2 linked regions of the Salinivibrio kushneri genome follow. The main gene of each other region encodes a partner of the protein of the gene in region 2 in a complex. Links are inferred from orthologs where the notes say so. Each region holds a gene or a part of one and is shown on either strand. Other genes may lie near its edges.

Region 1 (6,299 bases), 520 kb from region 2 along the record:
ACTACGCCACCGCCTAATACCACGATTTTCGCAGGCTCAACACCGGGCACACCGCTGAGCAGCATGCCTGAACCACCATGTGATTTCTCAAGCGCTTGTGCACCTGCTTGAATAGACATACGACCGGCAACCTCAGACATAGGCGCAAGTAGTGGCAATCGACCTTTAGAATCTGTTACCGTTTCGTAGGCAATACAGATGGCTTTACTTTTAATTAAGTCTTCTGTTTGCGGAAAATCTGGTGCAAGATGCAAATAGGTGAACAAAATCTGTCCTTCACGGAGCATCGCACGCTCAACGGCTTGTGGCTCTTTTACCTTGACGATCATTTCTGCTTTAGCAAAGACGTCAGCAGCAGTGGGAAGGATAGACGCGCCGGCGGCTTTATAGTCGTCGTCAGAGAAACCAATACCATTACCTGCGTTGGTCTCGATGTAGACAGAGTGGCCGTGAGAAATGAGCTCGCGAACACTCGCGGGTACCATACCAACGCGGTACTCATGGTTTTTGATTTCTTTTGGAACGCCAATGATCATGCTGTCACCTCTTGTTTATTCAGTGTTATCGGCTGGCTTGTTATTGATATTGTCAATTTTCAGGCTAGTATAAAGGCAATAAACCAGCATTTGATGCTGAAAATCATTTAGATGTTATTTAATTTGGTATATCTTTTTGCAAGGAAGTAACAAGGTGGAATAAAAAATGGTAGATACCAAAAAAAAGCCCTCCAAGGAATTGGACCGCATTGACCGCAACATCCTGAACGAGCTCCAAAAGGATGGGCGAGTCTCTAACGTTGAGTTATCAAAACGTGTTGGTCTTTCTCCTACCCCCTGTCTAGAACGTGTACGACGTCTTGAGCGTCAAGGTTATATCCTTGGCTATACAGCACTGCTTAACCCCCAGTATTTGGATGCATCACTGCTAGTGTTTGTCGAAATCACACTCAACCGCGGTGCGCCTGATGTGTTCGAGCAATTTAACAAAGCCGTGCAAACGCTTGAGGACATTCAAGAGTGCTCGTTAGTGTCAGGGGATTTTGATTACCTGCTTAAAACACGAGTAGCGGATATGTCGGCATATCGCAAGTTATTGGGTGAAACTTTGCTGCGTTTGCCTGGTGTGAATGACACTCGCACCTACGTGGTAATGGAAGAGGTCAAGCAGAGCAATCATCTGGTTATTCATACGCGATAGTCAGTGAGTTAAATGGGTGGTGCGGGGCAACTCCTATCAGAACGCAAGCCGAGCATTGTGCTCGGCTTATTTTTTGCTCGGATCACTGAGGATTGTGTGATATCTCGGTAAAGATTTATCGTAAACAGGCATCATGCCTGCTCTCATGGCATGAATGTGGTAAAGTCAGGACAATATGAGCAAGCCTCAAGATAGGATGAGGAATGCGGTTCAAGAACGGTATTAAACAGGTGATGATGGAGTTTTCTTTACGTCGGGAGCCCAAAGCAGCTCGTTCCAAAGTGCGTTTAGATGGTGTTCAGCGATTAAAAGAGTGTGGGTTTATCTTGGTGCTCGCGGCTGCCGTGTTTGCTATGGTGGCTTTATTGTCTTTTAATCCAGCCGACCCGTCTTGGTCGCAAACTGCTTGGCATGGTGATGTGCACAATGCCGCAGGCGCCATGGGCGCTTGGCTCGCCGATAGTCTTTTCTTCTCGTTTGGCATCTTAGCGTATCCGCTGCCGCCAGCGGTGATCCTCGGTGGTTGGGTATTTTTACGTCGCCGTGGTGACGACGAACCCATTAATTACACCATTATCGGTGCGCGCATATTAGGACTGTTCATCCTGTTTTTAACCAGCTGCTCGTTGGCCGATTTGAATTTTGACGATTTTTGGCATTTTTCCTCTGGTGGCGTGATGGGGGATGTCACCAACAGTTTGGCGCTGCCGCTATTTAATGTATTAGGCACGACCTTGATGATGCTGTTTGGCTGGGCGGCCGGTTTTACTCTCTTTACAGGGATCTCTTGGTTGACCATTGTTGATAACCTCGGCGCCATGACACTAAAAGGCGTCACCTGGACGGTGAATCGGATTCGCGGTGACGCACCCACCGAGCTAGGCATGCCAGACTCCGACACACACACCGCAGCCAATACATCTGAGCCGATGGAGCTCAGTGATTTACGTCGCTTGACACCGTCAGCGCCGGAGAAGGCGGAGAGTTCCGCCAACGATGAGCAGGCACAGAACAAGGCCGCGTCGCCTATTATCTTTGGTGGACAAGCGCGTTCGGCAACAGACTCGGATGTTGCCGACGATCAGGGCGCTACCGATAGCGATGATGCGCACCCCGAGGAACCGTCATTGGGGCAGTGGCACCTTGCTATCGAGCAGGAGGAGGAGCATGAAGAAGCTGCGCCTGTATCGTCTTCGCGCGTTGAGGTGGATACGCCACATCTTGATACTGGAACTGCTCCCTCCATTGAAACGGGCGAAGAGCCACCATCTGATGATCTGCACAGTGCACCAATCGCACCGAGCCAGCATCACGTCGACACAACCTATGGCAATCAAGATGGGCTGTCCGAGCTTGAGCGTGCAGAACAAGCGAGCAGTGGCGCGGATGAGGATGACGACCCCTTCCAAGAAACCATTCGCCAAGCGCAAAAAAATCAGCAGCAGGCAGCTGGACTGGATCACCCGTTCTTAGTCAAAGATGAGCCGGATTTACCCACACCGAAAGAACCTTTCCCGACCCTCGATCTGCTTGACCCCGCTCGCCACACCGCAGAGCAGGCGACGCGTGAAGAGCTCGAGAAGATTGCTCGCCTGGTCGAAGCACGACTGGAAGACTTTAAAGTCCAGGCGCGCGTGGTTGGCGTGTATCCAGGCCCAGTGATCACCCGTTTTGAGCTCGACTTGGCCCCTGGGGTCAAAGTCTCGCGCATTTCTGGCTTATCCAAAGACTTGGCGCGTGCTTTGTCGACCACGGCAGTGCGTGTGGTCGAAGTGATCCCAGGTAAACCCTATATTGGTCTTGAGCTCCCCAATGAGCACCGAGAAACGGTGTTTATGTCCGAAGTGATCGGTAGCGAGCGGTTTAAGAACAGCCACTCGCCTATTTCGGTGGTGCTGGGGAATGATATCGCGGGTGAAGCGATTATTACCGATTTGGGTAAGGCGCCACACATGCTGGTGGCGGGTACCACAGGCTCGGGTAAATCGGTGGGTGTGAACGTCATGTTGGTGAGCATGCTGTATAAAGCTTCACCGGAAGATGTGCGCTTTATTATGATAGATCCGAAAATGCTCGAGCTCTCGGTGTATGAGGGGATCCCACACCTGTTAACCGAGGTGGTGACTGACATGAAAGATGCGGGCAATGCCCTGCGTTGGTGTGTTGGCGAGATGGAACGTCGTTACAAGTTGATGTCGGCGCTAGGGGTGCGAAATTTAAAAGGCTTTAACGAGAAAGTAAAAGCCGCAGAAGCGGCGAATAATCCCATTCCCGATCCGCTTTGGAAGCCAGGTGACTCGATGGATGAGTCAGCGCCTAAGCTGGAAAAGCTGCCTTATATTGTGGTGGTCGTGGATGAATTCTCCGATCTGATGATGGTGGTGGGCAAAAAAGTGGAAGAGTTGATTGCGCGTCTGGCGCAAAAGGCTCGAGCCGCAGGTATTCATCTAGTGCTTGCCACCCAGCGTCCATCAGTGGATGTGATCACAGGCTTAATCAAAGCCAACATTCCAACGCGGATGGCGTTTACGGTGTCTACCAAGACAGATTCACGCACTATCCTCGACCAAGGTGGCGCAGAGTCGTTATTGGGGATGGGTGATATGCTCTTTATGCCTAATGGCTCCAACCATCCGATTCGTGTTCATGGTGCTTTTGTCAGTGATGAAGAGGTGCATCGCGTGGTAAACAATTGGAAAGCGCGTGGTAAGCCTCAGTACCTAGACGAAATAACCAAAGGGGATCAAGGCTCCGATAGCTTGTTGCCGGGTGAAGCGCCCTCAGGCGGAGATGGGGAAGAGCTGGACCAGCTTTTTGACCAAGTGGTTGAATTTGTCACCGAAAGCCGTCGAGGGTCTGTTTCTGGCGTACAGCGCCGATTCAAAATTGGCTACAACCGAGCGGCGCGGATCGTGGAACAACTGGAAGCACACGGTGTCGTAAGCTCACCAGGCCATAACGGTAATCGCGAAGTCATCGCGCCACCGCCACCCAAAGATTGATCGAATGGAAGGTTTCATGACTCGATTCTCTGCTATCCGCCACCTAATGGTGGTGCTGTCTCTACTTTTTGCATTGTCGGTGCAGGCGAAAACGCAGGCGCAACAACACCTGATGGAACGGTTGAGTCAGGTTGACGCGTTCAGTGCGCAGTTTTCCCAAACAGTGCAAAGCCCGGAAGGAGAGGTGATTCATCAAGCAAAAGGGCGGTTGGCGATTCAGCGGCCAAACTTGTTTAACTGGACCACGACCTCTCCCGACGAAACCATCATGATTTCTGATGGCGATACGCTTTGGTACTACAGCCCATTTGTTGAGCAAGTGACCGCGATGTGGTTGGAGGATGCGACGGCACAAACGCCGTTTGTATTGCTGACACGCAATCAGCCCAGTGATTGGCAGGCGTATCGAATCACCCAAGAGGCTGATACCTTTACCTTAACGCCAAAAACCACAGGCACGATTGGCGAATTTGAAGTCACGGTGAAACCGGATGGTACCTTGACCGGCTTTACCGTGGTTGAGCAAGATGGGCAACAGAGCCAGTTCTCGCTGAGTCAATTTAGCCGACAAGCACCGGCGTCAGACCTGTTTTCGTTTACGCCACCAGACTCAGTGATGGTCGACGATCAGCGCCAACCAAGATAATTGCCTCGGAGGTGACTGTGTCGACCTTACCGCTTGACTTTGCAGATGATTTTCGCCCATTGGCCGCACGCATGCGGCCTATTACGCTTGATCAGTACATCGGTCAGCGTCACCTTCTCGCTGAGGGTAAACCGCTTCGCCGGGCAATTGAGTCTGGCTCCCTCCACTCGATGATTTTTTGGGGTCCACCTGGGACCGGTAAAACCACCCTTGCGGATATTGCCGCGCGCCAAGCCAACGCAGAGCTGGAACAAATCTCAGCCGTGACGTCTGGCGTCAAGGAGATCCGAGAGGCGATTGGACGCGCAGAGCAAAACAAGCAAGCTGGTATTCGTACTGTTCTGTTTGTCGATGAAGTGCACCGCTTTAATAAAAGCCAGCAGGATGCGTTTTTGCCCCATGTGGAAGCGGGCACTGTCACGTTTATTGGTGCCACCACGGAAAACCCCTCGTTCGAGCTTAATAACGCCTTGCTATCGCGTGCCCGTGTGTACCGTTTAACCAGTCTTGACGAGAGCGATTTGGAAGCGGTGATTGATCAAGCGCTCGCCGACGCACAGCGTGGGCTTGGTGAGCAGCCCTTGACGTTTGAGGAAGGGGTTAAATCGGCATTGACGGCAGCGTGCAGTGGTGATGCACGTATGGCGTTAAACCTGTTGGAAATGTTGGCAGACATGGCCGATGGCCAAATCACGATGCCGATGCTTAAAGATGTGGCCGGTGAAAAAGTGGCGCAGTTCGATAAGCAGGGGGATGCGTGGTACGACTTGATTTCTGCGTTTCACAAATCGGTACGCGGCTCGAGCCCCGATGGGGCATTGTATTGGTATGCACGGATTGTCAGTGCAGGAGGCGACCCACTCTATGTCGCAAGGCGGCTACTTGCGATCGCTTCAGAGGATGTCGGTAATGCCGATCCGCGCGCGATGCAGGTCGCGCTGAACGCCTGGGACTGCTTTACCCGCGTGGGGCCAGCAGAAGGAGAGCGCGCCATTGCCCAAGCGGCGGTGTATTTGGCCAGCGCCCCGAAAAGCAACGCGGTGTATACCGCATGGAAACAAGCGTTACGCGATGCGAAAGACACCGCCAATGCGCCCGTGCCTATGCACCTTCGTAATGCACCAACCGCATTGATGGAGCAACTCGGACACGGTGATGGCTATCGCTATGCCCACGATGAACCCAATGCCTACGCCGCCGGTGAGCGCTATTTGCCCCCAGAACTTGGCGAGGTGCGTTACTACCAGCCCGTTAATCGCGGGCTAGAAATTAAAATCGCTGAAAAGCTCGCCTTTCTGGACGAGCTGGACGCAAAAAGCCCGCAAAAGCGCTAGGCAACTTCACCCTTTTTGGGTAAGGTTTAGAGTGCGGCGGTACCATGAAGGCGCAGTCGCCTAGTAGTGGTGACATCCACGGTCACCCTCGGCCAATCGCGTTATACAATACGCACGATC
Region 2 (6,299 bases):
CGACGTCCTGCCAACGCACTTGGCCATTCGCGGCCGTATCAAGCCAGGTAATACCAGCGTTTTGATAAGCCAACGTCACCGCTTGTGACGGAAGCTGCCATGGGTTGAGAAGCCCTGTTGACGCCACGCCCCAAATAGGGTCAACGGCGCGAATAAACGCTGAGGAAGACGAAGACGCACTACCATGATGGGGCACTAAGATGATGTCACTATTAAGTGCCTGTTTGTCAGTCAGAGAGGCCAACAAATCAGCCTCCCCACTCGCTTCTATATCGCCCGTGAGCAACACGCTACGCCCATCGCCAGACACCCGGATCACACAGGAGTCATCATTATCAGCACGCGACTTTTTTGCTGGCGGCCAGAGTACCGAAAAGGTAAGTCCTTGCCAGCGCCAACGCTCTCCGGCCACACAGGCTTGATACCCATCGCGACGCTCACTGGCGCGTCGCCACTGTGGTGAATAAGTAGCAGAAATAAATTCAGCGCCACCATCATGGTCACTGTCACCATGGCTAAGAATCAGGCCATCTAACTGCCTGACTTGCCGATGGGTCAGAATCGGTGCGATAACCGCCTGAGCAATGCCACCCACCTGCCAGCGGTTGCCCGTGTCATAGAGCACCGCACGGTTATTCTTACTGATCAATACAGCGAGCCCATGACCAACGTCCAACACATCAATTTGCCAGTTGACCGGATTGGGTTCTCGCCAAGCCACTACCGCCGCGACAAGGACCAGCATTACCGCTTTTAAACGATGCCAGCGCCACCCGTAGAGACCCCAAACGAGCACCATCGCCGATATTGCCCAGCCTGCCGAGGTAACTGGGGCGGGTAACCAGGTGTCAGCAGCCTGATCAGCCAGCGCCATAACAGGTTGAAGGCTGGCATTTGCCCCGCCCCACACCCAATCCGCGACACGGGAGAGCGATAAACTCTCACTCAGTAGGCCGACAAAAACCAGGGGTACGGTCACCATGCCTACCCAAGGGACCGCCACAAGGTTAATGGGCGTGGCGGCAGCGCTGATCCCTGCAAACAACCCCAACTGCAAAGGGAGCATCCCCACTAATAGAATCAGTTGAATACCAATAAGCTGCTTGATTGGACGAAGCCAAGGCCTTGTGTGTTTTCGACCACCAGAAGCGACGTGAGTCAGCGAGTAATGCGCGATGCATAAGGCCCCCACGGCGGCAAATGAGAGCCAAAAACTCACCGAGAAACCAGCAAAAGGATCGCGGAGCAATACCAATAGCAAAGTTAACTGCAGCAAATTGAGCAGGGAAATTCGGGCACCCAAGCGTTTAGTGATCGAGACCAGCATCAATGCAATGAGCGCGCGCTGAGTGGGCAGTGCAAACCCGGCTAATGCCGCATAGAGCGACGCCACCCCAACCGCAACGTACAACGGCAACCATAAAAACAGGCGTCGCTCAGGGAGAAAGACGCGCGCCCAGCGACCGATTTGCCACCCTATCCCGTAAGCCAAACCGATATGCAATCCTGAAATGGCCATCAAATGCGCCAAACCACTGCGTGTCAGGGTGTCCCAGTCCGCTGGAGTTAGCCACTCACGCTCACCAAGGCTCAATGCCAAAAGGTGCGGACCAAAGGCAAGCGGCGACAAAACTGGGCTGAGTTTATCAAGCAACTGCTGACGCCAACTCACCTGCTCGGTCAAACGGGTCGCCTGTTTCAAACGTGCCTTGGCGTGCACACGCCTTGCCACATAATACTGTTCGGCATCGAACCCTGCCTCGTTTAACCGCCCATAAGGCGGCTTAAACGTCACCAGCAATTGCCAGCGCTCGCCTTGCTTAGGGTACGGGGGAGATTGCCAATAAACACGCACTCTGGCTGAGCGAAAAGGCGGCAGTCTTGTTTGATTAATTTTATCGACGTCAAAAATAATCGCTTGCGCGCCCGTTTTCGCACTAAAAAGGGTGCCCACTGTCCCACTGATTGTAGTATCCTCTTGGTGTGAAATGACGTGGATCACGTCGGCTTGATACAAGCTTGCGGACAATACAGCCCAAGTGAGCCCTAACGCGCTCCCAGCGAGCCACCACCAACGTCTTTTCCACCCAATAAAGAAGACGATAACTGTCATGATGCAGACCCAAATTGGCGGTAACATTGGCCACCAAGGTAGCGACAGCACAGCCAGTGCGGCAGTCAGTGTAAAGGTCAGCGTCATTGCGTAATTTCCAGGTAATGTAAACAGGTATGCCCAAGAAGTTTTTCCAACGCTATATGCCCAAGCGTGAAACATTGCGCGACAATAAGGCACTCAGGGTGTTTGGTAGCCTGTTGCATGACCCCAACTTATGGTGCCTTAACCGTCGGTCGGCATCCGGCGCCTTTGCCGTCGGCCTGTTTATGGCGTTTGTTCCTCTACCCAGTCAGATGATCATGGCCGCAGGGCTAGCGATCCTATTTGGGGTCAATTTGCCTCTGGCTGTGGCGTTGGTTTGGGTCAGTAACCCTATCACCATGCCGGTGCTTTTTTATCTCGCTTATAAGCTCGGCACCTGGATGATGAACAGCCCTCCATACCCGTTTCACTTCGAGCTCTCTTGGCACTATTTGGCGGAGCAAATGAGCCACATCGGCCCACCGTTTTTATTAGGCTGCGCAACCAGCGGACTGGTGATGGCTGTGATCGGCTATTTCACCGTACGCGGCATCTGGCGCTATTCTGTGGTCAGAAGCTGGGAAAAACGTAAACTACGCTTGCCCAAGAAAATTAAAGAAGTGTTGCCTAATCCAAATAAGTCCTCTTAAATCGTCCTGATTTAATCTAAGTGAGGCATCAAACACGACCAAACGTCGTCAGTCAAAGTGCGACGCAACCGTCAGCCCCGCGTATGCAGATGATATTCACTTCAGGATTCACCGAGGTAGATCAAAAAGAGCCCATTGTTGGGCTCTTGGTATTAGAAACGTTAAGCGTATTAGTAACCAAAGCACGCCAAGCAGCATGGCCACTATTTGGCACTTAATACCGCGGCTGGCTCGAGCTGACAGGCTCTTCGGGCAGGATACCAAGCGGCAAGCAAACTAAGCAGTATGGCCGTGCTACTTACCAGTACGACGTCAGCGGCATGCAGTTCACTGGGCAAGAAGTTAATAAAGTACACATCACCTGATAAAAAGCGATGCCCGAGCCACTGTTCGACCTGAGACAATATCGCCGTGAGGTGAGTGGCTAAGGTAACACCCAATACACTGCCCAACACACTGCCTAAGGCACCAGAAAAGAGCCCATACCAAATAAAGATGCGACGGATCAGTCGATCGTCCGCCCCCATGGTGCGCAAAATCGCGATGTCTGCGGCTCTATCTTTTACCGACATCATCAAGGTTGACACCACATTAAAGCAGGCCACGCCAATGACTAACACCATCACCAAGTACATGATGGTTCGCACCAATTGGATATCCCGATATAAATAACCAAACTCACTGGTCCAGTCTTTTAAATACACATAAGTGGTTAGCGTTTGGCCGACTTCATGCACAATCTGCCGCGCTTGCAACACCGGAGAGACTTTCAGCGACACACCGGTCACTGACTGGCCGATGCGCATAATAGTTTGCGCGTCCTGAAGTCGCATCAGGGCCAAGGAATGGTCGATTTGGCCACCAAGACGCAACAGTCCAGCCACTTGCATTCTCACCCGCTTCGGAGCACGCAATGCAAGCTGGCTATCCGTCGCGGGGACCATGACCGTCAACCAATCCCCTTGACTGACGCCCAGCTTCGCCGCCACGCCTTGCCCCAACACAATCTGCGACTGCCCAGACGGCAAGCTCTCCCAGCCACCTTCAATATAATCACCAATGCGACTCACCGTTTGCTCATACGCCGGCTCAACCGCGCGAATTTGCGCAGGCTGCAGCGCAGAGCCATGCTCCATCAACACGGTCATTTCAACATAGGGAGCCGCAGCCACCACATTAGGATGCTGTTCAGTCTGACGTTTTACCTGTTGCCAATTATCGATGGGTCCATTGACACCAAACACTTGTGCATGCGGTACCACCGACAACACACGTTGATTCAGTTCACGCTCAAACCCGTTCATCGCAGATAGACCTACAATGATCACCATTACCCCTACCGCAATCCCGATCACTGACGACAAGGAAATAAAGGAGACCAAGCGATTGCGTTGTCTGGCGCGACTAAAACGACGGCCTATTGCCAACGATAAAGGCTTCATGCTCCCTCCTGCCCCAGCAATTGACCATCTTGCATCGTCAGCTGACGGTCTAGCTTGGCGGCAAGTTCGCTATCGTGGGTCACCACCAAAAATGCCGTGCCATGCTGCGCGTTGAGCTGACGCATCAAATCATAAATTTCCAGGGCGGTGGTATGATCAAGGTTCCCCGTAGGCTCATCGGCTAACACTAACTTGGGTTCATTGACTAACGCACGTGCAATGGCCACACGCTGGCGCTCGCCACCTGAGAGCTCCGATGGACGGTGACTGAGTCGGTGTCCAACCCCAACGGCTGTTAGCATCGCCGTGGCGCGTTCAGACGCAGCACTGTGGCTCATTTTGTTAATCAACAGCGGCATCATCACATTTTCCAGCGCAGTGAAATCGGCAAGCAAATGGTGAAACTGATATACAAACCCCAACGTCTGATTGCGTAGTTTCGCTTGCTCGCTGGCTTTCATCGCACTGACTGACTCCCCTTGTATCTGCACATCGCCCTCCGACGGCAAGTCGAGGGTTCCCAAGGTGTGTAATAATGTACTTTTCCCCGAGCCCGAGGAGCCCACTATCGCCACCAGCTCTCCCGGGGCAATGGTCAAGGACACATCGTTTAACACGCAGGTCGGCTGTCCGCCCTCTTGATACGTTTTACTGACGCGGTGACAGGACAACAAAGATTTACTCATAACGCAGTGCCTCAGCAGGGTGAACAGATGCCGCTTTAAATGCAGGAAATAGCGTGGCCAGCACACTTAGCACGACTGCTAAGCCTAATACCATCGCCACATGAAAAGGATTGATAACCACAGGTAACGCCAAACCATTACCCAACAAACTCACACCAAAAATAGACATAATTTCATTGATATATGCTGATAGGAGCACGCCGAGGATGCCACCAACCGCTGCGCCAAGCACACCACTCAAACTGCCTTGGGCAATAAAGACAGCAACAATGTCTTTATCTTGCATCCCGAGGGTTTTTAGAATGGCAACCTCAGATTGTTTCTCCATAACCACCATGATCAGCGCAGAAATAATGTTAAACGCGGCGACAATCACAATCAGGCTGAGCATCAAGCTCATCATGTTTTTTTCCATTTTTACCGCTTGAAACAGCTCGCCGCGCCAAACACGCCAATCCGTCCACGTATCGGGATCAGCGTGTGTCTTTAATTGGGTAATGGCAAATGGATCATCTAAAAACAGGCGTAAATCGTTGGCTTGAGACGGTGACACCCCACTGAGTCTCGCCACATCGTCGATGTTAGCCAGCATTAATTGCCCATCGACATCCGTCCCGGTATGAAAGATACCCGCCACCGTAAATAAGCGCTGTGCGGGGATCCGACCTATCGGTGTAAAGCGACTGGCACTGGTGACCATCACGCGGACAGCATCCCCGACGCGAAGTTGTAATTCAGAGGCCATGCTACGCCCAATGATCACTTGATAACGCCCGGCTGCCAGTGCCGATAGTTCACCTTGCAATAAGTGGGAAGCCAAGGGTTCATGCGCACTGGGGTCAATGCCCTCTAATAACCCGGCGCTCAAGCCTTTGCGGCTTTGAATCACGGCATCCGTGGTTTGTATCGGTGCCGTATCAATCACATGAGGCCAACCCTCAATCGCGGTTTTATCTGGGTGTGCTTGCCCGTTGGCAATAATCGCATGGGGTAACACGCCGAGTATTCGTCCTTTCAATTGAGCTTCGAAGCCATTCATCACCGACGACACCGTGATTAAAGCCATGACGCCGATGGCAATGCCTGCGGTGGACATCGACGAGACAAATCGGCCAAAACGGTCGGCTGAGCGGCCGCGTAAGTATCGCAAGCCAATAAACACCGACAAGGGTTGAAACATAGCGCACCTAGCTTATTGTTTTGATTCGTTGCAAGCATACCTGTCCAACACTGGGACGCCAAGCCAACCTTGCCTCAAAGCCAGGATTCACAGCATAAATGCCGTCTCCTTTGCCAAGAAAAAGCAACTAACCTTTACCTCTCGCGGCGGGTGCGTGATAATCATTAATACAACTGCAATCTAAGGCACAGTGATGAGCCAAGA

The links.
Region 1: the proteins of lolE (region 2) and lolA are in contact, whole or in part, in a cryo-EM structure (PDB 7ARM), measured with the Escherichia coli proteins. The link is inferred for Salinivibrio kushneri from one-to-one orthologs.

What each region holds. Positions count from the first base shown.
Region 1 is NZ_CP114588.1:982,489-988,787, forward strand. The notes cover bases 3,032-6,030. They hold lolA (outer membrane lipoprotein chaperone LolA), read left to right. Parts: upstream 3,032-4,215; coding sequence 4,216-4,845; downstream 4,846-6,030. Other genes in these bases: N8M53_RS04805 (DNA translocase FtsK), read left to right, coding at 3,032-4,199; N8M53_RS04815 (replication-associated recombination protein A), read left to right, coding at 4,863-6,030. In the rest of the region: ald (alanine dehydrogenase), read right to left, coding at 1-536; leucine-responsive transcriptional regulator Lrp, read left to right, coding at 703-1,197; more of N8M53_RS04805, read left to right, coding at 1,434-3,031; more of N8M53_RS04815, read left to right, coding at 6,031-6,179. UniProt on the Escherichia coli protein: Participates in the translocation of lipoproteins from the inner membrane to the outer membrane.
Region 2 is NZ_CP114588.1:1,508,189-1,514,487, forward strand. What follows is about bases 2,111-5,109. They hold lolE (lipoprotein-releasing ABC transporter permease subunit LolE), read right to left. Parts: upstream 4,230-5,109; coding sequence 2,991-4,229; downstream 2,111-2,990. Other genes in these bases: N8M53_RS07090 (DNA internalization-related competence protein ComEC/Rec2), read right to left, coding at 2,111-2,200; N8M53_RS07095 (DUF2062 domain-containing protein), read left to right, coding at 2,230-2,787; lolD (lipoprotein-releasing ABC transporter ATP-binding protein LolD), read right to left, coding at 4,226-4,915; N8M53_RS07110 (lipoprotein-releasing ABC transporter permease subunit), read right to left, coding at 4,908-5,109. Outside these bases: more of N8M53_RS07090, read right to left, coding at 1-2,110; more of N8M53_RS07110, read right to left, coding at 5,110-6,095; N8M53_RS07115 (PilZ domain-containing protein), read left to right, coding at 6,289-6,299. UniProt on the Escherichia coli protein: Part of an ATP-dependent transport system LolCDE responsible for the release of lipoproteins targeted to the outer membrane from the inner membrane.